2 regions of the Brevibacterium sp. MGP-B1 genome follow, and region 1 is predicted to be linked to the other one. Evidence: predicted binding sites of a transcription regulator. Region 1 holds the regulator's gene; the other holds the start of a gene.
The links. Region 1 encodes HrcA, which represses chaperone genes, less so after heat shock. Its sites were predicted from a motif close to TTNGCACTCGNNNNNNNCGAGTGCNAA; they were not measured.
Positions count from the first base shown of each region.

Region 2: a site for HrcA is predicted at 2,350-2,376, ahead of groES (co-chaperone GroES). Genes of this name have one in related genera too.

Region 1 covers NZ_CM173407.1:1,439,494-1,449,470, forward strand. Annotated here, with positions in the region: gene AC3CD9_RS06700 (PhoH family protein) at 1-544, opposite strand, end outside; gene AC3CD9_RS06705 (16S rRNA (uracil(1498)-N(3))-methyltransferase) at 645-1,406, opposite strand; gene dnaJ (molecular chaperone DnaJ) at 1,403-2,518, opposite strand; gene hrcA (heat-inducible transcriptional repressor HrcA) at 2,641-3,681, opposite strand; gene AC3CD9_RS06720 (DUF3097 family protein) at 3,842-4,705, shown strand; gene AC3CD9_RS06725 (DUF4870 domain-containing protein) at 4,870-5,562, shown strand; gene AC3CD9_RS06730 (DUF4870 domain-containing protein) at 5,648-6,418, shown strand; gene hemW (radical SAM family heme chaperone HemW) at 6,506-7,735, opposite strand; gene lepA (translation elongation factor 4) at 7,736-9,604, opposite strand; gene AC3CD9_RS06745 (endonuclease/exonuclease/phosphatase family protein) at 9,767-9,977, shown strand, end outside.
Region 2 covers NZ_CM173407.1:2,265,118-2,285,292, reverse strand. Annotated here, with positions in the region: gene AC3CD9_RS10370 (TatD family hydrolase) at 1-668, shown strand, start outside; gene AC3CD9_RS10365 (ubiquitin-like domain-containing protein) at 887-2,089, shown strand; gene groES (co-chaperone GroES) at 2,531-2,824, shown strand; gene groL (chaperonin GroEL) at 2,861-4,453, shown strand; gene AC3CD9_RS10350 (SRPBCC family protein) at 4,824-5,228, opposite strand; gene AC3CD9_RS10345 (ABC transporter ATP-binding protein) at 5,474-6,250, shown strand; gene AC3CD9_RS10340 (FtsX-like permease family protein) at 6,247-7,668, shown strand; gene AC3CD9_RS10335 (PEP/pyruvate-binding domain-containing protein) at 7,818-10,622, opposite strand; gene AC3CD9_RS10330 (lysophospholipid acyltransferase family protein) at 10,736-11,965, opposite strand; gene AC3CD9_RS10325 (hypothetical protein) at 12,451-12,684, shown strand; gene AC3CD9_RS10320 (hypothetical protein) at 12,978-13,430, opposite strand; gene AC3CD9_RS10315 (pseudouridine synthase) at 13,638-14,795, shown strand; gene AC3CD9_RS10310 (GntR family transcriptional regulator) at 14,805-15,467, shown strand; gene guaB (IMP dehydrogenase) at 15,672-17,198, shown strand; gene AC3CD9_RS10300 (pyridoxal phosphate-dependent decarboxylase family protein) at 17,741-19,354, shown strand; gene AC3CD9_RS10295 (lysine N(6)-hydroxylase/L-ornithine N(5)-oxygenase family protein) at 19,351-20,175, shown strand, end outside.

The sequences.
Region 1 (9,977 bases):
CCTCTTTGTGCTGGAGGGCGTTGACGGCCATGGCCATCGCCAGGTAGGTCTTGCCGGTTCCGGCCGGACCGATGCCGAAGGTGATCGTGTGGTTGCGGATGGCCCTGACGTAGTCGTGCTGGCCCATCGTCTTCGGACGGATCGACTTTCCCCTGGTGGAGAGGATGTTCGTGCCCAGCACCGCCGAGGCGGCCGCTCCCTCGGAGGAGAACGTCGTGACCCTCTCGATCGTCTCTTCGTTGATGCGATGGCCGGCCGCGTGGAGTTTCTTGAGTTCCCCGATGACGCTGACGAAGGCTTCGACGCGTGACGACTCGCCGGTGACCTGGACCTGGTTGGCCCGGACGTGGATGTCGAGGTCGGCGAAGGTCTTCTCCAGGGCACGCAGATTCGTTTCTCCGGGGCCGAAGAATGCGACGAGGTCGATGGAGTCGGGGATGACCAGTCGCACGGTGTCACGATCGGCACCTTGGGTGTCCGTCACGGCGTCATCGGCTGCGGCACCGTCGCCGGTTGCGCCGGTGTCCGAGTCGGTGGGGTTCATGGAGTTCGAGTTCGGTGGGGTGATGTCCAGAATGTTCCTTTGCAAGTGAGCGCACCGTCACCGGCAGCGCCTGAATGTGCTTCCATCCTAGTCCGATGCCTCACCAACGGCCCAATGAATTCTGGGCCAGGACGAGGCCGGCGGGTCCCGCCGATGACGAGCGCAGGATCGTCGGTCCCAGCAGCACCGGGGTTGCTCCACAGCCGGTCAGGGCGGCGAGTTCGCCGTCGCTGATGCCGCCCTCGGGGCCGACGACGAAGACGATGCGCTCCGGCAGCTGTGCCGAGTCGTTCGCGATCAGGTCGTTCAGTGCTTCGGAGAGCCTGCGCTGAGCGGTTTCGTGGAGGACGAAGACGGCATCGGCGTCGTTGAGGGTCTTGGCCAGGGCGGCTCCGCGGACGAGGTCGTGGAGGATGGGAAATCGTGCTCGTCTGGCCTGCAGGGAGGCCGCGCCGAGGAGGTTCTCCCATTTCGCGGCCATCTTCTCCCGCTTCTTGGCCGGCCAGTCGGCGATCGAGCGTTCGGCGGCCCAGGGAATGACGTCGTCGACGCCGATCTCCGTGGCCGTTTCGATGGCCTGCAGGTCCCGGTCGCCCTTAGCCAGTGCTTGGACGAGGACGAGGCGCGGGCCCGTGCGCTCCTCGACCGCCACCTCGGCGACGTCGATCGTCAGCTCGTTCGCCGAGGCGGCCGTGACGGTTCCGCGCACACGTGTGCCTTCTCCGTCGACGATGTCGATATCCTCGCCGGGACCGATCCGACGCACCCGCACCGCATGCCCGGCCACGTCCTCACCGAGGGTGAGGGCGGACCCGACGACCGCCTCGGCGGCGGTGGCGGAGCGGAAGACGGGAAGACTCACCGACCGGCGAACCTCTCACGCATGCGGGAGAACATTCCGCGGTTCTCGGTCGAGATCTGGGCGCGCGGTGTCTCTTCTCCGCGCAGTTCGGCGAGTTTCTCGAGCAGTTCGCGCTGTTCGTCGTCGAGTTTGTCCGGGGTGAGGACGTCGACGGTGATGAGCAGGTCGCCGCGGGTCTCCGAACGCAGGCGGGACGCTCCGAGTCCCGGAAGTTTGACGATGGTGCCGGACTGGGTGCCGGCGGCGATGGTGAGGTCCTGGGTGCCGTCGAAGGTCTCGAACGGGATGGTCGCGCCCAACGTCGCTGCGGTCATCGGCACGGAGACGGCGGCCCGGAGGTTGTCGCCGTCGCGCTGGAAGACCTCGTGGCGGGTGACCATGACCTCGACGAACAGGTCACCGGCGGGTCCACCTCCGGGGCCGACCTCACCCTGGCTGCTCAGCTGGATGCGGGTGCCGTCGGAGACGCCGGCGGGGATCCGGATCTTCATGGTCCGCTGTTTGCGCACGCGTCCGTCGCCCTGGCAGTTGAGGCAGGGGTTCGGGATGACGGTGCCGAAGCCGTGGCAGGAGTTGCAGGTCTGGTTCGTGACCATCTGCCCCAGCAGGGTCCGGGTCATGCGCTGGACGCTGCCGGCTCCGTGGCACAGCGAGCAGGTCTCGATCTTCGTGCCTTCCTGCGTGCCGGCGCCCGAACAGGTGTCGCAGACGACCGCAGTGGTGACGTCGAGGTCGACGGTGCCGCCGAAGGCCGCGGTCTTCAGGTCGATATTGACGCCGACGAGGGCATCCTTGCCGCGCTGGGTGCGCGGGATCGGGCCTCCGGCCTGACCGCCGCCACCGCCGAAGAAGGTCTCGAAGATGTCGCCGAATCCGCCGAATCCTCCACCAGCCGGGAAGCCCTGACCGTTCTCGCCGCCGCCCATATCGTAGTTGCGGCGCTTCTCCGGGTCGGAGAGCACATCGTAGGCCAGTGAGATGGCTTTGAATTCGTCTTCGTGACCGGGATTGACGTCCGGGTGGTACTTGCGTGCCAGCTTCCGGTACGACGACTTGATCTCAGCCGCGGAAGCGTCTTTGGACACTCCGAGTGTTTCATAGTGATCGGCCACAGAAACTTCTCTCTCCCTGACGTAGTGGTCTTCTCTGTTCGTGGTGGTGGCTGCGCCCTTGCGCGGTGCTCACCGGTTCTGCGCTTCCCGCCTGCGGGCGTCCCTGTTCGCCGTCAAGGGGCCTACCCTTGGTCGAGGATCGAGGACACGTATTTGGCGACGGCACGGACTGCCGAGATCGTCGTCGGATAGTCCATTCGGGTCGGGCCGAGCACTGCCAGTCTGGCCGAGGAACCCGCGTCATGACCATATTCGGCGGCGACGACGGAAGTCGAGCTGAATGATTCGTGAGTATTCTCACGCCCGATGCGCACGCTGATCTCCTCGTGGTCTTCGGCCATCGAGGTGAGCAGCTTGAGCAGGACGACCTGTTCTTCGAACGCTTCGAGGATCGGGGCCATCTTCTCTCCGAATTCGCTTCCGGAGCGGGCGAGGTTCGCTGTGCCGGCCATGATGATGCGCTCTTCCCGCGTCGCGGCGACGAGGTCGACGACGGCGGCCCTGACCTGTTTGAGTCCGGAGTCGTCACGAGCGGCCGGCTCACTCGGTTCGGTGGCGGTCGCCTCGGCGGCGGGGGCCGATCCGAAGACCTGCGCGAGTGTGCGTCCGGCGAATTCGGCGTTGATCTGGTCGCGCAGTCCGCGGACGGCGTCTTCGTCGAGCGGGCTCGGGACGATCACGGTCTTCTGCTCGACCTGGCCGGCGTCGGTGATGAGGACGACGAGGATCCGGCCGGGTCCGAGTCCGACGATCTCGATGTGCTTGATGCGCGCCCGCGACACCGTCGGGTATTGGATGAGCGCGACCTGTCGGGTGAGGCCGGAGAGGACGCGGACGGTGCGGTCGAGCATCTCGTCGAGATCGACGTCGCCGTCGATGAGTTGGAAGATCGCGCGCCGCTCGGCGGTGGTCAGCGGTTTGAACTCATCGATCCGGTCGACGAACATCCGGTAGCCGAGGTCGGTGGGGATCCGTCCGGCAGAGGTGTGGGGCTGGGCTATATAGCCCTCTTGTTCGAGCGCGGCCATATCGTTGCGGATCGTGGCGGGAGAGACGCCGAGGGTGTGGCGCTGGACGATCGCCTTCGATCCCACGGGTTCGTTGGTGGCGACGAAGTCCTCGACGATGGCGCGCAGCACCTGTGCACGTCTGCTGTCGTTCATCGCGGATCTCCTCTCCGTCTCGCCGATCCATCGCGGTCCCGTGCCTGCGCTTGGCACTCTGTGAGCCTGAGTGCCAATTCTACGCCTCTCGTTCCCGGAATTCATTTCTGGGGTGACCTGCGGGTCTGCACGACTGCGGGACCGTCCTTGATTATGGTGGGTGCCCGTGAATGCTTTTGATCGATATGGCCCCGATGTGCTCTCCGGCTCCTCCCCGTCATCGCACCGTCCGAAGAAGTCCCGCCAGGTCGAGCTCGGCCTGGGCATGGTTCTCGAAGATGCGATGAGCGGCTATGTGGGTGCTGTCGTCGGCGCGGAGAAGACCACGGCCGGTGTCGTCGTCAAGCTCGAAGATCGCGTCGGCAAGGTGCGTGCCTTTCCCCTGGGACCGGGCTTCCTCCTCGAGGGCCGGCCCGTCGATGTGCAGCTGCCGAAGAAGAAGGCGCAGCAGCCCGGCAGGACGGCGTCGGGGTCTCGCGCCGTGGTCGGCGCGAAGGCTCGGGTGGCTCGTGGGTCGCGGATCTGGGTCGAGGGCAAGCACGACGCCGAACTCGTCGAGAAGATCTGGGGCGATGATCTGCGCATCGAAGGCGTCGTCGTCGAACCCCTGGGCGGTCTCGATGATGTCGCCGACAAGCTCGAGGCCTTCGGTCCGGATCGGGACCATCGAGTCGGTGTCCTCGCCGACCATCTGGTGAGTGGGACCAAGGAATCGAAGATCGCCGAGGCGGTCCGTGCCGATCCGCGCTACCGCGATGTCGTCCACATCATCGGTCACCCGTACGTCGATATCTGGCAAGCGGTGAAACCCCATGTCGTCGGCATCCGCGAATGGCCGGTCGTCCCTCGCGGTGAGGATTGGAAGTCGGGAATCCTCCGTCGCATCGGATGGCCGCATGCTGACCATCGGGACGTTGCCCGCGGGTGGGTGCGCATCCTCGGGAAGGTGAGCACCATCGCCGATGTCGAACCGACGCTGTCGGGTCGAGTCGAGGAGCTCATCGACTTCGTCACCGTCGGCTGAGTGACTTCGGTCGTGCGGCGCGGTGGAGCGTCGTGGTCACGCGGATCTGTCGGCATGTGCCGACGGCGTGTGCCGAATCTGTCACAGGAGTGAGGCTTTCCCGACATCATCGGGACACTTGGCTCGGCTAGTGTGAATGGCAAGCGTTTCTCGAAAGGATCCCCATGTCGTATCACCCCGAGCAGCCGGGCAGCCGGCCGATGCCGCCGAACTACTCTCAGGCCTCTGGTCCGCAGCAGCACTACGCGCCGCAGAGCCAACAGTATTCTCAGCCGCAGACGCACAGCGGTCAGCCGGGCTACGGTGGGCAGTCGGGGTATGGTTCGCAGCAGGCGTTCGGCGCTCAGCCGGGATACAGCGGTCAGCCGGGCTACGGGGGCCAGCCGGGATATGGCGCGCAGCCGGGCTACGGTATGCCGCAGATGCACAACCCGGCGATGTTCGACTCCCGCTCCCTGCCGGAGCAGGCCTACGGACCCGGCTCCGAGCAGTTCTGGATGGCCCACGAACCCGACCGGACCACGGCACTGTGGACCCACCTCGGCTCGCTCATCTTCGGCTTCATGCCGCTCATCATGTTCCTTGTGAAGAAGGACGAATCGCCGTTCGTCCGCGAGCACTCACGTCAGGGTCTCAACGCGATGATCACGAACACGATCGTCACCTTCGGTGCGCTCTTCGTCTTCGGCTTCGTCGGTTTCATCCTGGCACTGGTGACCTTCGGGATCGGCATCATCGTCATGTATGCGGCGTTCATCGTCCCGCTCGTCTACTGCGTCTTCTACATCATCGCGGCCGTCGCCGCGAACAAGGGCGAGGGCTACAAGTTCCCGCTCACCATCAATTTCGTAAAATGACCATTCCCGCTCGCCCCGGACGCTCCGGGTCAACCCGGACTCTCTGGGTTAGTGTGGAGTGATCGCACACTCTGAAGGGACTCTCATGTCGGACAACCCCCAGCAGCCGAACAACGGACAGTCACAGCCGATGCCTCCGAACTATTCCCCGCAGTCGGGCTCGCAGCAGCCGTACACCCAGCAGCCACAGCAGGGTTCGCAGCCGCAGCAGAGTGGTCAGGCCCAGTACGGCTCACAGCCGCAGACCCCTCAGCAGCAGTATGGTTCCCAGCCGGGCTACGGTTCACAGCAGGCGGGTGGCGCCCAGCAGCCGTACGGATCTCAGCAGCAGAATCCGGCCTACGGATCTCAGCAGGCCTACAGCGCTCCGCAGGGACACCCTCAGCCCGGTTACGGATTCCAGGGAGCATCCTCGGCGCAGTCGGCTGCCGCCGGAGTGCCCATGGGGGCCGAACTGCCGGATGCGGCCTACGGCCCCAATTCGCTCGGCTTCTGGAACGCCGATCAGAGCGAGCGGACGACCGCACTGTGGTCGCACCTCGCACACGCCGCCACCTACGTCGTCGGTGTCGGCTGGATCGTCACGCTCATCCTCTTCATCATCAACAAGGACAAGTCGCCGTTCCTCCGCCATCATGGCGCACAGTCGCTGAACCTGCTGATCATCGGCGTCATCGCGGGGTTCGGCATCGGGCTGATCGGCGGAATCCTCACGATCGTCGGAATCGGCTTCCTCATCCTCCTGCTCCTGCCGGTGCTCTCGATCTACATGATCGTCATCGAGATCATCGCCGGCATGGCGGCCAATCGCGGTGAAGGCTACCGCATTCCGATGACCCCGAACTGGATCAAGTGATCTGACGCGCAGTGACAGCCTCACCCCGGCAGATTCGCTGAGCAGCTCGCCCCGCCACTCGTTCCCGAATGGCGGGGCGAGTCTCATTCATACATATTCGGTGAGGATGCGCACCATATAGTCGGCCATGAGACGTCCCTGCAGAGTCGGTTGGAACCAGCCGGCCGCGGCGCCATCGGCGTCGAGCAGATCCTGCCTGACGAAGGTTCTGATCGCCTGCTCGCTGCCTGAGGCCAGAGAATCCAGACGCAGCTCGCGGTCGATCCTGGCCGCCAGCATGATCCGTTCGATCTCCCGGGTCTGATCGTCGAGGACCTCACGACCGATCGACGGGGACTCCCCCGCCAACAGCCGATCGGCCCAGGCACGGGGGTGCTTGGCATTCCAGAATCGCACACCTCCGACGTGTGAGTGGGCACCGGGCCCGAATCCCCACCAGTCGGCATTGCGCCAATAGGCCATATTGTGCTCACAGCGGGTCTCGGGACCGGTCGACCAGTTGCTCACTTCGTACCAGTGCAGACCGGCAGCGGAGATCGCTGCGTCGGCGATCTCGTATTTGTCGGCCAGGTCATCCTCATCAGGCATCGGCAGTTCGCCGCGGCGAACCATCGCGCCCATCTTCGTTCCCGGCTCGACGATGAGGGAATATGCCGAGATGTGATCGACCTCGTTGGACAGGGCCACGTCGAGAGAACGACGCCAATCGTCGATCGACTCCCCCGGGGTGCCGTAGATGAGGTCCAGGCTGAGTTCGAGGTCGGCGTTCTTGACCCAGCGGGCCACCTCGGGGATCTTCTCCGGATCGTGGGTGCGGTCCAAGGTCGCGAGCACGTGCGGCACGGCCGACTGCATGCCCATGGAGATGCGGTTGAAACCGGCTCCGGCGAGGGTCGCGATGTAGGCGGGGTCCAAGGTGTCGGGGTTGGCTTCGGTGGTGACTTCGACATTCTCGGCCAGGCGGAAGCGGGCGCGGACATCGTCCATCACCGCGGCGAGCACATCCGCTGCGAGCAAGGTCGGGGTGCCCCCGCCGAAGAAGATCGTCGAGACCTCACGGTCGCCGGCCCCCGCCTCGGCGAGGGTGGACACGGACAGATCGAGCTCACGGGCGAGATTGCTGCGGTAGTCCTCGCGGGGCGCGCCCGGGCCGAGGTCGTCGGCGGTATAGGTGTTGAAGTCACAATAGCCGCAGCGGACCCGGCAGTACGGGACGTGGATGTAGAGGCTCAGCCCCCGCTCGGCGGCCCCGATCCCCACCGATGTCGGCAGCGAACCGTCGCGCGGAGGGACTTCACCGGTCGGTTGTGCGGGCACTTACTTCTTGCTGTCCTTCGTCTCCGGCTCGTCGGAGGACAGGGCCGCGATGAACGCCTCCTGCGGAACCTCGACGGTGCCGACCATCTTCATCCGCTTCTTGCCTTCCTTCTGCTTCTCGAGCAGCTTGCGCTTACGGCTGATATCGCCGCCGTAGCACTTCGAAAGGACGTCCTTGCGGATGGCGCGGATGGTCTCGCGGGCGATGATGCGTGAGCCGATGGCCGCCTGGATGGGCACCTCGAACTGCTGACGCGGGATGAGCTTGCGCAGCTTCCCGGCCATCGCCACACCGTAGGAGTAGGCGTTGTCGCGGTGGACGATCGCGGAGAACGCATCGACCTGGTCGCCGTGCAGCAGGATGTCGACCTTGACGAGGTCGGAGGCGTCCTGGCCGTCATCGGAGTAGTCGAGGGAGGCGTAGCCCTTGGTCCGGGACTTCAGCTGATCGAAGAAGTCGAAGACGATCTCGGCCAGCGGCAGGCGATAGCGGATCTCCACACGATCCGAGGACAGGTAGTCCATGCCCTGGAGTTTGCCGCGGCGATCCTGGCACAGTTCCATGACCGCGCCGATGTAGTCGCTGGGGGTGAGGATGGTCGCCTGCACCATCGGTTCGCGGACTTCCTTGATCTTGCCCGTCGGGTACTCGCTCGGGTTCGTCACCACGGTCTCCGAACCGTCTTCCATGGTCACGTCGTAGATCACGGACGGGGCGGTGGAGATGAGGTCGAGATCGAACTCCCGTTCCAGGCGGTCGCGCAGGACTTCGAGGTGGAGGAGACCGAGGAATCCGCAGCGGAAGCCGAAGCCCAGCGCCGTCGAGGTCTCGGGTTCGTAGGCGAGAGAGGCGTCGTTGAGTTTGAGCTTGTCCAGCGCGTCGCGCAGCACCGGGTAATCGGACCCGTCGATCGGGAAGAGTCCGGAGAACACCATCGGTTTGGGCTCCCGGTAACCGCCGAGGGCCTCTGTTGCGGGCCCTGCGGCGGCGGTGACGGTGTCGCCGACCTTCGACAGGCGCACATCCTTGACACCGGTGATGAGGTAGCCGACCTCACCGACGCCCAGCCCCTTCGTCGCCTTGGGCTCGGGCATGGAAGCGCCGATCTCCAGCAGCTCATGGGTGGTGCCGGTCGACATCATCTCGATCTTCTCGCGCGGGGACAGAGAGCCGTCGATGACGCGGACATAGGTGACCACACCGCGGTAGGTGTCGTAGACGGAGTCGAAGATCATCGCGCGGGCCGGGGCATCGGCATCGCCGACGGGCGCGGGGATATCGGTGATGATGCGGTCGAGGACCTCCTCGACGCCTTCGCCGGTCTTGCCGGACACGAGCAGGCAGTCCTCGGGTTCGCAGCCGATGAGGTTGGCGAGCTCTTCGGCGTACTTCTCCGGCTGTGCAGCCGGCAGATCGATCTTGTTGAGCACGGGAATGATCGTCAGATCGTTCTCCATGGCCAGGTACAGGTTGGCCAGCGTCTGGGCTTCGATGCCCTGAGCGGAGTCGACGAGCAGCAGGGCACCCTCGCAGGCGGCCAGGGACCGCGAGACCTCATAGCTGAAGTCGACGTGGCCGGGAGTGTCGATCATGTTGAGCGCGTACGGGGTGTCCTCGTGTTCCCACGGCATGCGCACAGCCTGGGATTTGATGGTGATTCCGCGTTCGCGTTCGATGTCCATCCGGTCGAGGTACTGGGCACGCATATCGCGGTTCTCGACGACGCCGGTCATCTGGAGCATGCGGTCGGCCAGGGTCGATTTGCCGTGGTCGATATGAGCGATGATGCAGAAATTGCGAATCAGCTCGGGTGAGGTGGCAGACGGTGAGATCCGCTTTGCAGCTTCCTTATTCACCTGAGGTGACATGAACGCCCTTTCTTTGACAGACCAGGTCCCCAGACAGACCGGATCCCCCATTGTTTCATGACTTGCGCGCGGACCTGGAATCCACGGGAAAGCAGGTCGTGATCGTCCGTGTCTTTCGCGATTCGCCCTCGCCGAACGGTGCCGATCGGGGAAGATGGTCTCATGAGCGAATTCCGGGTCATGAGCTTCAACCTCCGCTATCCCGCGATGGACGGTCATCCGGTGTCCGAGCGACTGCCCATCGCTGCCGACCTCATCCGGCGTGCACGTCCGCACCTCATCGGCACCCAGGAGGGCGAACTCGACCAGCTCGAGACGCTCATCAGCCTGCTGCCCGAGGAGTACATCTGGCTCGGAGAGGGCCACTCCGGTG
Region 2 (20,175 bases), 830 kb from region 1:
GCCGCCGAACCGTGCCCGCTCCTCCCGCGGGCGGTCGCACCTGGATGCTCGGGGGAGTGGCACTCCACCCGAACGAAGCCCCGCGGCTGGCCGAGCGCGGCCTGCTCGACGACGCCCTCACCGAGGTCGAATCGCTCGTGTCCTCGCATGAGCGTATGCGCGTGGTGGGGGAGACCGGTCTCGACTACTTCCGCACAGCAGAAGAGGGAGTTGCCGAACAGCAGCGCTCCTTCCGAGCTCATATCGAGATCGCCAAGCGCACCGGACGTGCACTGCAGATCCACGATCGGGAGGCACATGCCGATGTGCTGCGCATCCTCAAGGAGGAAGGCGCTCCCGAGGTCACGATCTTCCACTGCTACTCGGGTGACGAGGCGATGGCCCGCGAATGTGCGGCCGAGGGCTATTTCATGTCCTTCGCCGGCAACCTCACGTTCAAGAACGCCGACGAGCTGCGGAGGGCCGCGGCGGCCGCTCCACTGGAGCTGCTGCTGACGGAGACCGACGCACCTTTCCTCACTCCGCACCCGCATCGCGGTAAGCCGGGTGGTCCTTACCTCACGGCGATCACGGCGCGGAAACTCGCCGAAGTGCGCGGGATGAGCGAAGAGGATCTGTGCGCGGCCGTGTGGAACAACGCGGAGCGGGCCCTCGGCAGCTGGGACTGAGCCGGGCTCAGCCCTTCGTTCTGTGAGCGGGATAACGGGACGGAGCGCCGCCTCGGCGGGGAAATGTCACGAGCGGGAATGCCCCGGAAACACGGGGAACTCCAGGTCAGACACGCCTTCAGGAAACTCACACCGTTACATTTCCGTGATATTTTGCGAACCGTGTAACGAATCGGTTACAGTGAACAGGTCGATAAACTCTGCTCAGGGATATTTTTGTGATTGATTTTCTGAAGAACCGCAAGGTTCAGATCGCTGCACAGGCGGTCGTGATCACCGGACTCGTCGGTGGCACGGGCGCGGTTGTGACTATGAACAAGCCTGTGACCTTGGAGGTCAACGGACAGGCCGAAGAGATCCGAACCTTCGGTGGAACGGTCGGGGACATCCTCGACAGCCATGAAATCGATGTCGATAAGCGCGACCAGGTCAAGCCCGGTGTGGGCACCAAGGTCGACCGTGACATGACGATCACCGTCAACACGGCGAAGAAGGTTGCGCTGTCCGTCGATGGCAAAGAGACGAACGAATGGACCAACGCGAACACCGTGGGTCAGGCTCTGGCCGACCTGGGTGTGGACGCGAAGGGTGCCGATCTCAACGCGAAGGCCAGCCAGCGTCTGAAGGACGAAGGCAATGACATCGACGTGACCACGTCGAAGGATCTCACCGTGGTCGCCGACGGCAAGGACCACAAGGTCTCGGCCGCTGTGGGCACCGCGAAGGAAGCGCTCAAGGACACGGGCGTCAAGCTCGACAAGGACGACTTCCTGTCCGTGCCGATGTCCGCCGAGGTCTCCGACGGCCAGGTGCTGACCGTCAACCGCGTGAAGAACGACACCGTCAAGGACAAGCAGGCCATCAAGGCCAAGGTCGAGACCAAGAAGTCCGATTCCCTCTACGAGGGCGAGACCAAGGTCGAGTCCGAAGGCAAGGACGGCGAGAAGCAGGTCACCTACAAGGTCAAGACGATCAACGGCGAAGAGGTCAAGAAGGAGAAGAAGGACGAGAAGGTCCTCTCCGAACCCAAGACCAAGGTCGTCATCCAGGGCACCAAGAAGAAGGAAGAGCCGGCTGACACCGGCGGTTCAGACTCGGGTGACTCCGGCGATTCCGGTTCGGGCGACTCCGGTGACTCGAGCACCGGTGGCGGCTCCGGCGGCGGTTCCATGTCCACCGCTGAGATCAAGGCGATGCTGGGTGGGCCCGGATCCAAGTGGTACCAGGTCGTCGAATGCGAATCGAACTTCGATCCGAAGGCTTCGAACGGCACCCACTTCGGTCTGTTCCAGTTCCTCCCGCAGACTTGGCACTCCATGGGCGGCAGCGGAAACCCATCTGACGCAAGCCCGCAGGAGCAGTTCCAGCGTGCGAAGAAGCTGCAGGCCGAAGCCGGCTGGGGTCAGTGGACCTGCGCCTGATCTGAGATCAGGTTCGCAGCAGCCGGCTGGGGACAGTGGGCCTGCGCCTGATCTGAGATCAGGTTCGCAGCAGCCGACTGAGCGCCTGTATAGGCCATGAACTCTGGCCGCCATTGACAACAGATATCGACAACTGAGCTGAGGCGGTCAGCAAGGAGCGTGGGCCCCGAGGAGAGATCCTCGGGGCCCACGCTTTTCGGTGCCGGCACCACCTCCGCGCGGGGCCCAATCTGAACTTTCGCCCAGAGCAGGACGAATTGCTGGCACTCGAGTTGACCGAGTGCTAAGAGCGTTCTAGAGTCAGAATTAGCACTAGCACTCATTGAGTGCCAGTTTCATGAGACGGTCGAATCGCTCGGCACCCGCGACGACGAGAGGTTCATGGCATAAGCCGCCGTCTGACTCGATGAAATAGAACCCAGCGAAGGGAGAGGGCCCGATATGTCGGTCTCCATCAAGCCACTCGAAGATCGGATTGTCATCCGTCAGGTTGAAGCAGAACAGACTACCGCCAGTGGTCTGGTCATTCCCGAAACCGCCAAGGAAAAGCCTCAGGAAGGCGAAGTTGTCGCAGTGGGCCCGGGCCGCGTTGCTGACAACGGAAACCGCGTGCCGGTCGACGTTGCTGTCGGCGACAAGGTCATCTACTCCAAGTACGGAGGCACCGAAGTCAAGTACGCAGGCGAAGAGTTCCTCGTGCTCTCGGCTCGCGACGTGCTCGCCGTCATCGGCTGAATCCCCTGAACAACAACTTCACTGACAGGAGGACGAATGCCTAAATCATTGGAATTCAACGACGAAGCCCGTCGTGCACTCGAAAAGGGTGTCAACACCCTGGCCGACACCGTCAAGGTGACGCTGGGGCCCAAGGGCCGCAACGTCGTGCTCGACAAGAAGTGGGGCGCTCCCACGATCACGAACGATGGTGTGACCATCGCCCGTGAGGTCGAGGTCGACGATCCTTACGAGAACCTCGGCGCGCAGCTGGCCAAGGAAGTCGCCACCAAGACCAACGACATCGCCGGTGACGGAACCACCACCGCGACCGTTCTCGCTCAGGCCTTCGTCAACGAAGGACTGCGCAACGTTGCCGCAGGCGCCGCTCCCGGACAGCTCAAGCGCGGCATCGAGACCGCCGTCGAGGCCGTCTCGCAGCAGCTGGGCACCATCGCCCGCGACGTCGCCGACTCCTCGGAGATCGCACACGTCGCCGGTCTGTCGGCTCAGTCGCCTGAGATCGGCAAGCTCATCGCCGATGCCTTCGACAAAGTGGGCAAGGACGGCGTCATCACGATCGACGAGTCGCAGGCCGCGTCCGTCGAACTCGAGATCACCGAAGGAATGCAGTTCGACAAGGGCTTCCTGTCGCCGCACTTCGTGACCGATGCCGATCGCCAGGAGGCTGTGCTCTCCGACGCCCTCATCCTCATCAACCAGGGCAAGATCTCCAACATCCAGGAGCTCCTGCCCGTCCTCGAGAAGGTGCAGCAGGCAGGCAAGCCGCTGTTCATCATCGCCGAGGACATCGAGGGTGAAGCTCTGTCGACCCTGGTCGTCAACAAGCTGCGCGGAATCATCAACGTCGCCGCCGTCAAGGCCCCCGGCTTCGGTGACCGCCGCAAGGCCATCCTCGAGGACCTCGCCGTCCTCACCGGTGGCCAGGTCGTCACGCCGGACATGGGCATGAAGCTCGACCAGGTCACCCTGGAAGAGCTCGGCAACGCCCGCACCATCACCGTCACCAAGGACAACACCACCATCATCGATGGTGCCGGTGCCGACGAGGCTGTTGCCGGTCGTGTCGCTCAGATCCGCGCCGAGGTCGAGAACACCGACTCCGACTGGGACCGCGAGAAGCTGCAGGAGCGCTTGGCCAAGCTCTCCGGCGGAGTCGCCGTCATCAAGGTCGGCGCCGCCACCGAGGTGGAGCTCAAGGAGCGCAAGCACCGCGTCGAAGACGCAGTGTCCGCTACTCGCGCCGCCATCGAAGAGGGCGTCGTCGCCGGTGGTGGATCGGCTCTGATCCACGCTGCGAAGGTCCTCGACGGCAACGACCTCGGACTGTCCGGTGACGCACTCACCGGTGCCGAGATCGTCAAGCGCGGAGTCGTCCAGCCGCTGCGCTGGATCGCCGCCAACGCAGGCCAGGACGGCTACGTCGTCGTCGCCAAGGTGCAGGACCTCGAGTCCGGCCAGGGCTACAACGCCGCCATCGACGAATACGGCGACCTCATCGGCGCCGGAATCATCGACCCCGTCAAGGTCACCCGTTCGGCGCTGCGCAACGCCGCTTCGATCGCCGCCCTGGTTCTCACCACCGAGACCCTGGTCGTCGAGAAGAAGGACGAGGAGGACGAAGCCTGAGTCACTCGCTCGGACTGAGTCATCTCTGACCACGACAGTGGCCCGGAACATCACGTTCCGGGCCACTGCCGCATTCATCTGCGTAGTCACCCTCACCGAGGCGGCGCAGCGTCGCGACTGGACGCGGCACAGCGCCGCCACGGGGCGAGGCACAACGCCGCGGTGAGGTGGCAACGATGCAGTCGCGCAAGCAGGTCTGAGCGGGCCTCTGGCGCGCAGGATTCCACTTTCGACACACCCTGCTCTGAAATGCACACTGAAGAACCTGAGCAATTCAGAGACAGGTGTACAAAAAGCCTGATGCCACTGTGGCCCAGTCGTGTTTGCGCGCTTTGTGCCGTCTAGGGCGTGCTCGGGCGTGGGGGCGTGTTCAGGCGCGGTCGCTCTCGAGCTGAGTGCGCAGGCGAGCGAGGTCGGCACGAACCATGTCGGCATCGCGGTCGAACTCGGCGTCGTCGACACCTGGCAGACGGAACAGAGTGAAGACCGCCTCGGCGCCGGTGCCGTTGGCGAGCACCCGCAGGGGATTGTGCACGACCGTGCCGTCGGGGAAGATCACGTCGTGATCGAGGATGCCCAGCTCCGTGTGCGGGCCGAAGCGGACCTCGACCTCACCCACCGGGGAATCCGTGATCCAGAGGTCGCCCGCCTCGCGGATTCCATTGCTCAGTCCCGCCGCCCAGGCCGAAAGATTCGCGGGATCGCCGGCGAAGGTGGCCGCCTCGGCGGGGGAGGCGTCGATGGACGTCGATAGGTGGAGAGCTGGATTCGTCATCTCCCAAGTGGACCACAAGAGAAGCCGCGCGGCCAGGGAAAGGGAGCGGGCCATCGCACGCGGGCGGACCATGGCAGGCGGGACGGCCATCGCACGCGGGCCGGCCCAGAGTGCCCTCCCTCGTGCCGTTCGCAGCAGACCGTACACAGCTCGCTCACACCTACTGGCCAGTCGCTTTTCATGTTTCTGAGCGTCGATCCTCGTTAGTCTGGAAATGACAGCTTGCACCGACGCATGAGGAATCTATGACCACCGGCCCAACGATGCCCATCGCCCGACTCCGCGACGTTTCGAAGGTCTTCGATCCGAAAGGGGCCGCGGTCACGGCTCTCAGCGGGGTCAGCCTCGACATCGCACCGGCCAAGCTGACCGCGGTGATGGGGCCCTCGGGCTCGGGGAAATCAACACTCATGCACGTCCTCGCCGGACTCGATCGTCCCACCTCGGGCTCAGTCCACCTCGGCGAACAGGAGATCACGAAGCTGCGCGACGACGACCTCACCGCCCTGCGCCGCCGCCGGATCGGATTCGTCTTCCAAGCGTTCAACCTCGTGCCCACGCTCACCGTCAAAGAGAACATCCGCCTGCCCTTCGAACTCGACGACCGTCGGCCCAATGCCGACGAACGCGCCTGGATCACCACGGTCGTCCACCGTCTGGGGCTGGAAGACCGCCTCAAACACCGACCCAACGAGCTCTCCGGCGGTCAACAGCAGCGCACCGCCATCGCCCGGGCGCTCGCAACCCGCCCCGACATCCTCTTCGCAGACGAACCGACCGGCAACCTCGACGCGAAGTCCGGTCGCGAAGTCATGGCGATCATGGTCGAGGCCGTCCGCGACTTCGGCCAATCCATCGTGCTCGTCACCCACGACCCGATCGTCGCCGCCCACGCCGACCGCGTGATCTTCATCGCCGACGGCACCCCCGTGACGGAACTGAACGACACCATCACCGCCGAAGCGATCGCCTCGACCATGCTCGACATCGACGAACGCGCCGAATCCGCGGTGAGCCGATGAACCCGCTGCGCGAGATCCGAACCAACCCGCGGCAGTTCTTCCCCAGCGTCCTCGTCGTCTTCATCGCCGCCCTCTTCGGCACCGCAATCATGCAGGGCATCGCGATCCTGACCGCGTGGCTGTCGTCTGAGAAGATCATCGCCGAGTCCGAGACCGCGCAGAACTTCCTCTCGATGATCGGTGTCACCTTCTTCCTCATCGCTCTCTTCGTCTCCGCGATCGTCATCGCGAACACGTTCTCGATCATCATCGCCGGCCGCAGCCGCCAGCTGGCTCTGCTGCGCCTCATCGGGGCGTCGTCGAAACGGCTGCGCAGGGCCGCCTCGGTGGAGGGCCTGATCATCTCCGTCCCCGCCGCGGTGCTCGCCTTCGCGGCGTCAACCGGGTTGGCGAAAGCGGCCCAGAATTATCTGGGCAACGCCATCACCGAGGAGGTCGCCCTCCTCACCCCGGCCATGGCCGTTCCCGCGTTCGCCACGATCATCGTGACCTGGCTGTCGGCGTACCTGGGTGCGCGCCGCATCACGGGGATCTCACCGATCGAGGCGACCTCGCAGGCGGTGGAGGCCCGGCCCGAGGATGCCCGCGCCTCACTCGGCGGGCTCACCGCCTCGCTGATTCTGCTGTCCATGGGGGTGACGTTCCTCGTCAACTCCGTGATCGGGGCCGCCGATCATCGGATCAGCGTGATCAGCGTGGTGCTCACCGCATTCGGCTCGAGCCTGACCTTCCTCGGCATCATCATCGGCCACCCGTGGATACTGCCGCCCCTGCAGGCGGCGATGGGCTGGCTGTGCGGACGCACCGCAGTGTCCCGGTTGGCGGCCTCGACGATCGCGCGCCATCCCACCCGGAACGCGCGCACGGTCATCGGTCTCGTCATCGGCATCACGCTCATCGTCATGTTCGCCACCGCCATGACGACCTTCCGTGATCAGCTGCTGCGGTATGCCAGGTCGCTCGGCGAGGAAGGGTGGGGCGGTCTCGAGGACGCGCTGGCCACTGTCATCGACAAGTCGATGCTGTTCGCGCTCGCCCTCATCCTGTTCTCCGTGATCATTGCCGTCATCGGCGTCGCGAACACCCTCATGCTCTCCGTGCGTCAGCGCACTCAGGAGATCGGGCTGCTCATGGCGCTCGGCCAGACCCCAAAGCGCGTGCGCCGGATGATCACTGCCGAAGGCCTGCAGCTGAGCCTGACCGCCTGCCTGGTCGCCGTTCCGCTGGGAATCGGCTTCGGTTGGGTCGGCGCACTGACCCTGCTCTCGCCCCTGCTCGGCCTCTTCGCGCCGAGCGTGCCCTGGACGGTCGTCATCGCCGTCATCGTCGGCACCCTCACCGCCGTGTTCATCGCAAGCCGCGAACCCGCCCGCGCGGCCACCTCGATCAGTCCCGTCGAGGCGCTCGAAGCTGTGTGAAGTGCGGGTGCTGCGGATGGCTCCCGCCGAGGCGTAGGGCAACGCCGCGGCGATCAGCCCAGTTTGAGTTGAGCAGCCCGGTTTCAAACATGGGCTATTCAACTAAGACTGTGTAGAACTGTCGCCCGGGCCGAACCGGGTTCCGTACGTCAGTCGAGTTCGATGACGGTTCCGTTGGATCCGTCGACGCGGACGCGCTGGCCGGAGGTGAATCTGCTGGTCGCGTCGCGCACGGCCATGACGGCGGGCAGTCCGAGTTCACGGGCGGTGACCGCCCCGTGGGAGAGTGCTCCGCCGCTTTCGGTGATCACCCCGCCCGCCTGGTAGAACAGGGCGGTCCAGGCCGGGTTCGTGGTGCGTGCGACGAGGATCGCTCCGTCGGGGAATGACGAGAAGTCGGCGGGGGAGTGGACGACGAAGACTTCGCCTTCGACGGTCCCCGGGCTGCCCGCGGTGCCGGTGATGTGGTCGGTGTCAGCGTCGACTGCGGCTGTTGCTTTGCCGTACTCCCATTCGGGTGTGCGATCGACCGCGGCCTGGTAGGCGGCCTTGTTCTGTGCGGCGATCTCGGTCAGATCGGCCAAGGCGGATCCTGCTCCCGTAGAGCCCGCGGCAGAGGTGGTTGAGGTGCCGTTGGCGGTGTCCACCTCGCGGTTCGCGGCCGCGGCGTCGGTGGTGTCCACCTCGCGGTACGCGGCGTCGGCGCCCAGGTCACGGTTCTCGGCGTCGGCACGGATCGCCGTGTCGAGGTGCTCGAAGTCGATGAAGTACACGTCCGAGGCCTCAAGGAGGACCCCGGCATCGACGAGCCTGCCGCCGAGCTCCTTCAGCGCGCGCCGCATCGGCAGGGTCAGCCGCGTCGTCTGATAGTGCTCGAGGTCATCGAGTGCCGTGTAGGTGCGGGCCAGACGGATGACTTCCTGGACGAGATAGCGCAGCTTCTCAGGTGCCGCATTGACGACGACGAGTTCGGTCTCTGCCTGCACGATCTTGCGCTCCATGTCCGTCATCGGCGCGGACGGGGACGCTGTGCCCGGTCCCGTCATCGGCGCAGACGCTTCTGCCTCGGCCACGGTCCGTGCGGCGAGCAGACGGATCTGGTCGAGCACGATGTGCGGAGCCTCGACCCACGTCGGATGGTAGGCGTCGAAGTCGAGTTCACGGTGTCCGTGCTGCTCGAGGAACCGGTCGAAGGGTGCTTTGAACTGCGGGAACCTCTCCAGCTCCGTGACCCCGGCCTCACCATGGTGGGCCTCGAGCGCAGTGAGCAGATCAGCATCGGCGGCGACAAGCTGCGACAGCTCGCGCAGCTCGGCGTTGACCTGCGATGTCTTCGTCTCCGTCGACGCCATGAGGCGTTCGAAAACGACCTGTGCCTGATCCTCGTCGAGAGCGAGCGAGAGCATGTGCTGCAGAGCCGCATAGAGTGTGCCCTGGGTCAGCGAAATCGCGATGTTCGGCCGGAAATACTCGGTGCCGAGGTCACTGATCGCAATGACGTGATCCCACACCTGTGCCAGCGACTTATCTTCCAACACCTCGTTCGACAGGCGACCGATCCCGATGAGATACGTGTCGAGATCACGCATCCACTGCACCGGCAGCTCCTGCACCCACCCGAACTGCCGGGCGATCTGGGGCAGCGACTCGGTGATCGTCTCGACGCTGGAGAGCATGTTCGTCGGCAGCCGACCGGCGTAGAGATCGACCGCGGTGTGATTGCCGTAGATATAGAAATCGCGCATGACGAACCATTTGTCGTCGAACGGCGGCAGCCCCATGAGATCGAAACTGTGATTGAGCGAATGGTGGAACCCGGCCTCCACGAGATCCCAGGTCAGCGGTGTCACCGGGGTGGGGAATCGCTCCGCGGACTCATCGCGGGTCCACCGCGGAGCCACCCGCGTGATCGGCCGCGACTGCAGCAGGTAGAGATCGCCGTCGTGCAGCGCCCATTCGATGTCTTGAGCGAACCCGAAATGGTTCTCCGCAGCTACCGCGAGCTCAGCGACCTCTTTCGCCTGCGCCGTTGTCAGCGCCGGACGCGTGCGCTGCTCCGCGCCGAGGTCGACGACCGTCGTCCGCGCACCGTCGCCCTCAGCGAGGTGGTCGCCGCCCCGACCGTCACCCTCACCGAGGCCGTCACTATCGCCGGGGCGGTCGCCCCCGACGTCGTGGCCGCACCCGTCACCCTCACCGAGGCGGTCGCCAGCTCCGTTCCCACCGCCGCTCATGATGAGTGCGGTGGGCTTCTCGGCGATCTCGGCTGCGACCTGCTCGCCGGTGTCCCGGCGGACTCGGAATTCGTCGACGGGTTCCTCTCCGCCGACAACAGTCTCACCGAGGCCGAATGCTGCGTTGATGAGCACCTCATCGGTGTTGCCGCGCACCGGGTCGACGGAGAACGCGACGCCTGCGGCTTCGTCGGCGCCGACGGAGACCATGAGCTGGACGACGACGGCCATCTTCGCATCATTCTGATCGACGCCGAGCTGCCGGCGATAGCGGAAGGCGTGCTCGTTCCACAGGGAGGCATAGCAGTCGCGCACCGCCTCGGCGATGGCGTTGGTTCCACGCACACCGAGGTAGGTGTCGTGCTGCCCGGCGAACGCGGCACCCGGCAGGTCCTCCATCGTGCCCGAGGACCGTACGGCCACGGCCTGCCCGGTCAGGCCCTCCTCGGCGACGGCTTCGTCGAATTCGGATAGCCACGTATCGGGGATGGGGGTGGAGCGGATGAGGTCGGCGATCGACTCGGCGGGGGAGTCGGTGCCGATGAGCTCGGCGATGTGCGACTGCAGTGGTGCGATGAACTGGGAATAGGCGTCGGCGGTGACGATGAAGCCACCGGGCACAGGCAGGTTCTGCGCGGACTTGGCCAGGCTTGCCCCCTTGCCGCCGCTGCGGGCCAGCTCTGTGGCGAGGGGATCGGTGAAGCGGAGTGTGAGGCTCATCGGGGCTCCTTCGGATCTGCGGTTCACGAAACTGTTCATCGGGTGCGGTGCGGTGCGGTTCGTCGGGGGAGGTGGGGTTGAAGGGTCGATGCGGTTCGTCGAGCAAGGGCGGTTCACAGTCGGATGCGGCGGACCCCCAGCAGCAGCCAGCCGAGCACCCCGCTGAGGACGCCGACGCCGATGACCGCGGGCCAGAAGAACGCCGCGATGATCAGCACCGGTATCCAGACCATAACCGCTGCGAAGCCCGCGAGGATGCGAAAGAATGTGACAGTATTGCGACCGTCCGCGCGTGACCCGGCAACCGCGGCGGCCACAAGGATCGGGGCGAAGAGCCACAGAGCCATGAATCCGACCCACCGGATGAGAGGGTAGGTCCGCGGCCTGGCGACGGTGTTCGCGGAGGTGGTGCGGCCCTCGGCCTGGTCGGCCGAGGTGGCGCCGACTTCTCTGGGAGCGACCGAGCCGGCCGCGTTCTGCAGTTCGAGAAACGCCTGCGCATAGCTCGCCGAGCTGCCGGGAGTCCTCCGCGCCCGGTCGAGGGCACGGGCTTCGACAGCGGTGAACGTCGCTTCGTCCGGACAGTTCACCGACACATCGTCTAGAGCCGACCCCATCGCCGAGGCGACCGCCGCCTCCCATTCCTTGTCCTCCCTGCCGTCGCGGTCGGGAATCGTGACCGAGGGACCGCGGACCACCTCGGCGCGGGAGCGGAACCGATCCGGGGTCGAATAGAACAGGCCCACGGGGATGACCTCGACGTCGATGCCGTCGTCGATGAGGGCACACGCGATCCGGGCGGCGCCGGACTTGTACGGCTGCGGACGGTGGCCCCACTCGCTGCTGGCCTCGGGGAAGATGCCGAGGTCACCGCCTCGGCGCAGGTGGGCGAGTCCCGCCTCGACGGGGCTGGCCACAGAGGCGGGATCGAGTCCGTAGCGCTCGACGTCCTTGGGGCGGACGACGGGGATGCCGGCGATGAAGAGGCGGAGGAACCAGTGGCGCAGCAGCTGGATCGAGACGAGGAACTGAGCGTGCGGGAACGCTGCGAGCACCTGGTGGCCGTCGATCGCTCCGTTGCGATGGCTGGCGATGATGAGGCGCGGTCGCCGGGAGGGACCTTCACCGGGCGCGGAAGGAGAGTCAGCGGATGCGGTGGGACGGTCGGTGCCTGTGGTGGGGGCCGCCTCGGCGGGGGACGGGTTTGCCTCGGCTCGGGCAGAAGTGGGTGCCGACCGTCCCTGACTTCCGCTGAGGTCGAGCACGCGGATGCGGCCGAAGTACACGGTGCGCATGGCCGCGTTGATGATCCGGTGGCGCAGGCTCAGTGAGGCATCGCTCATGACACCAGTCCACCACAGGTTCGGGCGGGATGGGACGTCCTGGCCATGCAATCGGCGACCGGCCAGGACGTCCGCGGGTCTCGGTCTTTGCGGCGTAGTCCATTCGTTCCAGATTTTGTTATCGGTTTCTCTGGAATGCACAGCGAAGATAGTGGGTAATTCAGAGAGACCAGTCCCGATGTCCGTCTGCCGGCGGCTAGGGCGTGTGGGGGAGTGCGGCAGGCCTCGGGGAGCCTGTGATGTCAGCCGGCCGCACGGGGTGCACCGCGGCGAATGGCCCCGTTTGAGGTGCATAGCACGTGTTTGAAACTGGGCTATTCAGCTCAGACTGTGTAGTGCTCAGTCGCGGCGGTGAGCGGAGACGCAGCGGCGGCAGTCTGCAGCAAGAAGTCGCGACCACCGGGGCCAGCCGCGGCGGTGAGCGGAGACGCAGCAATCCGCAGAGAGTCCGGAGTCGGCAACCACCGTGTATGATACAAGATGCCTTGAAGTCAACGCAGTGGGAGAACGGAGATCCGATGCCGATGGTTGGAACAGTGGGAATGGTGAGTGCGGTGTCGATGGCCGTCTACGCATGCATCATGCTGCTGGTCTTGGCTGTGCTGATCGTCGGCCTCACGGTGTTGCTCAAGCTCAACCGTCGACTCGGCGAGGACAACCTCGAGCGGGCAAAGGCGAAGAAAGCCGCGGAGGATTCCGAGGCGAATGGCCCCGTTTGAGGCGCATAGCCCGTGTTTGAAACGGGGCTATTCGACTTCAACTGGGCCGCAGCGCATCCATTCCAGATTTCGGTACAGGTTTCTCTGGAATGCACAGCGAGGAAAGTGAGCATTTCAGAGAGACCAGTCCCGATGTCCGTCTGCCGGCGGCTAGGGCGTGTGGGGGAGTGCGGCAGGCCTCGGGGAGCCTGTGATGTCAGCCGGCCGCACGGGGTGCACCGCGGCGAATGGCCCCGTTTGAGGTGCATAGCACGTGTTTGAAACTGGGCTATTCAGCTCAGACTGTGTAGTGCTCAGTCGCGGCGGTGAGCGGAGACGCAGCGGCGGCGGTCGACGCGCATGACTCGGCCGCGATTGCGCAGGCGGCGCTGAACACAGTCCGGCGGTCCGTCGAAATCCGGTCGCGGAGTGCGAGAGACGACAGCAGGTTTGTGCTCGAGGGCGAATGAATCGGTTTCCCATTCCGGGGCGCGTCGCGCACCGAACTCAGAAGTTTCGATGAACGACCGGAACTCCGCGACCAGGCGCTCCTGCATGTCATAGAGGCTCTCATCGTTGCCTGGGTAATCGAGGAGGACTTCAACGGCCTCCCCGGCGACGACGATCCGCGCGAAGAGCCGACGCTCATCTTCGGTATCGCGGAGCATCGCGATGCTGTCCCACTCGTGATCGGCGAACATCGCGAGAACGATCGGAGTGACGACCTTCTCGCAGAGGACATCCTGCGTGAGTTCGATGCGGTCCATGTGTCCCACCATATGTGCTCAGTCGTCGGGAGTTCGAAGGCGTCTCGGAGTTTTGCGGAAACCGCGGCCGATCTGCGGTATGCGGCAGACTTCGTGCGGTTCCACGCCAATGCTTCCGCGACCGCGAAGACGAGGCACCGCAAAGACTGGGACGAAGACGGCACCGCAAAGACCGCGACGACGACGGCGCCGCATAGACTTGACCCCATGCCGCTCAGTCCGCTTCCGCCCCGAGAAGGAATCTCGGCGACCGCGCTGCGCGCCCCCGGCGGCAAGGCCACCCATGCGAAGAATCACCTGCCCGTTCCCGATTCGATCGGTCAGTGGCTCGAATCCGAATTCCCCGAGGCGGCCCCCGAATCCCGACAGGCGCTGCTGACAGATGGGGACATGCGCGACGAGGCGGGGCTCCCGGTGACCTGGGACGATCCGGTCATTCCCGGCGGGTTCTACTTCTTCCACCGTCCGGTCTCACCCGAAGAGCGAATCCCGTTCGAGGTCGGGATCGTGTTCGAAGACGAGGACCTGCTCGTCGTCGACAAACCCCATTTCCTCGCCAGCACCCCGAACGGACGATTCGTCCGCGAATGCGTCGTCACCCGTCTGCGCGTCGACCTCGACCAGCCCGATCTCGTCGCCATCCACCGCCTCGACCGGATCACCGCCGGACTGCTGGTCCTGTCGAAACGGCCCGAGACACGCGGCCGCTACCAGCGCCTGTTCCAAGACCGCCGGGTCAGCAAAACCTACCGCGCCCTGGCACCGGCCCCACCGCCGGAGCTCGAATTCCCGCTCGTCCGCGAATCGCGCCTGGTCAAACCCGTCGGCGGCCGGCAGGTCCTCGAAATCGCAGGGGAGCCGAATGCGGTCAGTCGGATCCGCCTCGTGCGCACGATCGGAGCAGCACAGGGACACAGCCCCGGCGGAACTCGAGCGGATACGGATATCTCGGCACCACCTCGGCGAGGGGGAGCTGACGGTTCCCCGTGCGAACGGACTGTGGACGGGAACGGAGCACCACCTCGGCGAGGGGGAGCTGACGGTTCCCCGTGCGAACGGACTGTGGACGGGAACGGAGCGTCGCCTCGGCGAATTGCCGCGATTGCCGAGTACGAACTTGCGCCGGTCACAGGCAAGACGCACCAGCTGCGGGTGCACATGAACGCGCTCGGTCTGCCCATCCTCGGTGATCCGGTCTATCCGGTCGACCTCGCCCCGGACCCCTACGACTTCTCATCACCGCTGCAGCTGTTGGCCGCGGAGATCGCATTCGATGATCCGCTGACGGGGCTGAGCCGGCGATTCGAGAGCGGACTCGAACTCGATCCCGCCGCGGTCAGCTCCGATCCAGGCGAAACCCGGTAGCCTGGTGTTATGAGTCCACACGCCCCCGGATGCACATCAGAGGCCATCGTCGCCCTTGTCCGCACCCGCATCACCGACGGTGAATACCCGGCAGGAAGTCCGGTCCGCGATGGTGCCTTGGCCAAGGAATTCAACGTTTCGCGCAACACCGCCCGCGAATCGCTGAGCCTGCTGCGCCACGCCGGGTTGCTCACTCAGGAACCCAACCGGGGCTTCTTCGTCTCCACCTTCGGTATCGACGAACTCAAGGACCTCTACCGTGCCCGCCGGGTCTTCGAGATCCGCGCGGTGCAGGAATCCCAAGATGCCACCGACGAGGCGATGGCCGCCGTCGAAGCCTCCGTGGTCCGGGCCGAAACCGCGCCGAAGAACGAAACCTGGGCCGATGCGCAGGAACACTCGGCATCGTTCCACCGCGCGATCGTCGGGCTGCTGGGCTCGCCGCTTCTCGACGAGTTCTACCTCAATCTCATGGCCCGACTGTCGACGACGTTCTCGCGCTCGCCCGAACCCGGCAAATACCACTCGCACTGGGCGAACCCGCACCGGGACATCCTCGAGAAGATGAAGTCCGGGGACCGGCAGGGCGCCGAAGGACTGCTGCGCATCCACCTCGACGACTCCGAAGCCTCGACCCTCGACCTCGCACGGTCAGTGGGGGAGGGGCGCTAGCGCTTCCGTGAGGATAGGGCGGCCGGCCACCTGCTTCGGTGAGGGATTGACGATGAGCCGCCTCGGTGAAGGTTTCGTGCACGAATCCGACAGCTATTCCTGTGTAGTCAGTCTCACAGTGCCCGGTGCTTGAACCCATAGCGGTCGACTCTCTCGCTCCGATAGCATTGAGCCACCGTATCTTCGCGTCGAAAGGCTGTCTTCATGGGAAACCCTGAGCAGGAATCACAGGCCGCAAACGATCCGTTCTCGCTGACGGGACTCACGTATGACGATGTCCTCCTCCTGCCAGGCGACACCGATGTCATCCCCTCCGAAGCCTCCACCGCCTCCCGGCTGACCAAGGAGATCGAGCTCAACATCCCGCTCGTCTCCGCGGCGATGGACACCGTGACCGAATCCCGAATGGCGATCGCCATGGCCCGCATCGGCGGCCTGGGCATCATCCACCGCAACCTCTCCGCCGAGGATCAGGCGAACCAGGTCGACTACGTCAAGCGCTCCGAATCGGGCATGATCAACGACCCGCTGACGATCACTCCGGACAAGACGCTGGAAGAGCTCGACGAGATCTGCGGCAAGTACCGCATCTCCGGACTGCCCGTCGTCGACGAGAACAATGTGCTCGTCGGCATCGTGACCAACCGCGACCTGCGCTTCGTCACCCGCAGCGAATTCCCCACACGCACTGTCGCCGAGACGATGACGAAGATGCCGCTGGTCACCGCACCTGTCGGCGTGGCTGCCGAGAAGGCGTTCGAGCTGCTCGCCGAACACAAGGTCGAGAAGCTGCCCCTCGTCGATGACAACAACGTCATCCAGGGCCTCATCACCGTCAAGGACTTCGTCAAGACCGAGGAATATCCGCTGGCGACCAAGGACGACGAAGGCCGCCTGCGCGTCGGTGCCGCCGTCGGGTTCTACGGAGATGCCTACGAGCGTGCAGGACTGCTCGCCGAGGCGGGAGCCGACGTCCTCGTCGTCGACACCGCGAACGGCCACGCCCGCGGAGTCACCGACATGATCAAGAAGATCAAGTCGGACCCGGCGTTCTCCGCCGTGCAGATCATCGGCGGTAACGTCGCCACGAAGGAAGGCGCGCAGGCGCTCGTCGAGGCCGGCGTCGATGCCGTCAAGGTCGGCGTGGGGCCCGGATCGATCTGCACCACCCGCGTCGTCGCCGGTGTCGGCGTCCCGCAGGTCACTGCCGTCCACCTTGCTGCTCAGGCCGCTCAGGCCGCCGGGGTGCCGGTCATCGCCGATGGCGGACTCCAGTACTCCGGTGACATCGGCAAGGCCCTGGTCGCCGGTGCCGATACCGTCATGCTCGGCTCCCTGCTGGCCGGATGCAACGAGTCGCCGGGCGACCTCATCTTCGTCAACGGCAAGCAGTACAAGGCCTACCGCGGCATGGGTTCGCTGGGCGCGATGGCTCCGCGCAAGGGCAAGTCGTATTCGAAGGACCGCTACTTCCAGGCCGATATCGCCACCGACACCGACCTCATCCCCGAGGGCATCGAAGGCCGAGTCGCCTATCGCGGTCACCTCAAGCAGGTCGCCCACCAGCTCACCGGTGGCCTGCGCCAGACGATGTTCTACGTCGGCGCACGCACCGTCGGCGAGCTCAAGGCAAAGGGCAAGTTCGTCCGCCTGACCACGGCAGGGCTGAAGGAAAGCCACCCGCACGATATCCAGATGACCGTCGAGGCCCCGAACTACGTCGTGAAGTGACGTAGGCAGGCACCTCTGGCTGAGATGCCTCTGGTCGATGAGAAGCCGCAGCTTCCGCGTTTGCGCGGAGGCTGCGGCTTCTTGCTTGTGTGGTCGGCTGAGGGCGCGGGGCGAATTCTTGGCTGTTCAACGGGAAGCTGTGACTCTGCAGTGCCTGAGCAAATTGTTGGGTCGCAGTGCCTGGGCGGAGCGGTGCCTGAGCAAATTGTTGGGTCGATCCACGGTGTTCTGCGGTCTGAAACCACCGTGGATCGACCCAACAATCCGCGATCACCGGGGTGCCCTTGGTCTCACGATGCTGGATGACACACCCCGATGTGACGAATGCCACTCGTTCATTTTCCGGCCGATGCACCCGTAGTGCGAACGGTCGCCTTGCCTTGGGAGCGCTGGGCAGCGGCGGTATCGGCCCTGGTCAGAGGTCTACATCCGTAGTCGTCGAATTCGGCCAGAGGCTCTTCGGAAACAAATGAACTTAGGGTAGGTTTCCCTAATGCGAGCCGCGCTTCGCGGTGCGCATCATCGAAGGAGGAAACCTCACAGTGACGACTTCTCTGCTCTACGACACCGAAGCGACACCCATCTCAGCACCCCTTCAGACCCCCGAAATCCCCCACACCGATGCCCTCCTCGGCGCCCACAGCGCAGACGAGTACACATCTCTCATGCACGACGTCGTCGACTCACTCGGCGATCGATTCCGCACAACTGAGCGGGCCGCCTCGGCGAAGGATCGCTCCGGACTCCAGACCGCCGTCGACGCCGTCGACCTCGACACCGCAGGCGTCGGCAACGCCGAAGCCCTGCGCGAAGTCGACGCCCTCTACGCCGACAATGCCGTGTGGTTCCACCACCCCAGCTACGTCGCCCACCTCAACTGCCCCGTCGCCGTGCCCGCCGTCGCCGCCGAAGCGATGCTCGCCGCCATCAACACCTCGGTCGACACCTACGACCAATCCGAGGTCGCCACCCTCATGGAACGCCGCCTCATCGACTGGACCTGCGGCCACCTCGGCTTCACCGGCGGCGATGGAATCTTCACCTCCGGAGGCACCCAGTCGAATCTCCAGGCACTGTTCCTCGCCCGCGAAAACGTCCTCGCCGAGGCGGCGGGACACGTTGAGGCCGATGACGCCGAATCTCGCCGAGGCGGCCCTGACCTGGGCGCGCCCAACCGCCGCGACCTGCTGTCCCGGCTGCGGATCCTCGCCACTGACCAGGCCCACTTCTCAGTGTCCCGTGCGGCATTCCTCCTCGGCCTCGACGCCGAGGCGGTCGTGACCGTCCCGACCGACCAGTCCGGCCGCATGAATGCCGAAGCACTCAATGCCAGCCTCCTCGCCATCGAGGCGAACGACCAGATCCCCATGGCCGTCGTCGCCACCGCCGGAACCACCGACCTCGGTGTCATCGACCCGCTCGAGACCATCGCCGAGGTCTGCGAATCAGCGAACGTGTGGCTGCACGTCGACGCCGCATACGGCGGCGGGCTGCTCTGGGCCCCGGCTCGTGCCCACCTGCTCGACGGGATCTCCAGGGCCACCTCGGTGACCATCGACTTCCATAAGACGTTCTTCCAGCCCGTGTCCTCATCGGCCCTGCTCATCAGGGACGCGAGCCTGTTCGCGCCGACGATCCACCACCACGACTACCTCAACCCCGAAGCCGAAGCGCAAGAAGCCGACGCCGAACCGAACCAGGTCGACAAGTCCCTGCAGACCACCCGCCGCTTCGACGCGCTCAAGCTCTGGACGACGCTGCGCGCCCGCGGGGCAGGCGAGATCGGATCGATGCTGGACACCGTCTGCAACCTCGCGACCGACGTCCGGGCGCTGCTCGAGGACCAGGCGGACTTCGAAGTGCTCGGCGCCTCGGACCTGTCCACGGTGCTGTTTCGATTCACGCCGGCGACCGCGGACCAGACCACCTGCGACGAACTCGTCCCACTCATCCGCCGCGTCCTGTTCCGCTCCGGCCGCGCCGCCATCGCCCGCACCGTCATCGACGGCAGACCGTGGCTCAAACTCACCCTGCTCAACCCCGACACCCGCATCGATGACGTCACCGCCGTGCTCGACCTCGTCCGCGCCACCGGGCACGGCATCCTCGCCGGCCGGGATCTCGAGGACGCAGCGACAGAAGGAGGCGCAGCATGAGCGCAGATTCCAGACACATCCATGACATCCTCGGCGTCGGCATCGGACCCTTCGGACTCGGCCTGGCCGCGCTGTCGGAACCACTCGACGACGTCGACGCGATCTTCCTCGACCAGCGCCCCGAATTCCGCTGGCACCCGGGCATGATGATCGAAGGCTCGACCATCCAGGTGCCGTTCCTGGCCGACCTCGTCACCATGGCCGACCCCACCTCGCCGTACTCATTCCTCAACTTCCTCAAGGAACGCAAGCGGCTCTACCCGTTCTACATCCGCGAATCCTTCTACCCCCTGCGCGCCGAATTCGACGAATACTGCCGGTGGGTAGCCGCCCAGTTGGATACGCTGCGATGGAACCGCCGCGTCGTGTCCGTGACCAGGGACGACGGTATATACATCGCCCTCGCCGAGGTGGTCGATGGCTCCGGTTCGATCCTGACGACCGAGACCTACCGCGCTCGGCATCTCGTCCTCGGGGTGGGAACGCAGCCGGTGCTGCCACCTGCGCTGCAGGGGCTTGGGGGCGATGTCGACGACTCGCCCGCTGCCGGCCCGGACGGTGCCGCCGGCTTGCCCGCTGCCGGCCCGCTCATCCACACCGCCGACTACCTCGAGAACCGGGAAGCGCTGCTCGACTCCGGGGCGATCACGATCATCGGCAGCGGCCAGTCCGCCGCTGAGATCTACCGTGACCTCATCGACGACGCAGAAGACCGCGGAGTGCGCCTGGACTGGGTGACCCGCTCGCCGCGGTTCTTCCCGATGGAGTATACGAAGCTCACCCTTGAGATGACCTCCCCGGAATACACCGACCACTTCCGG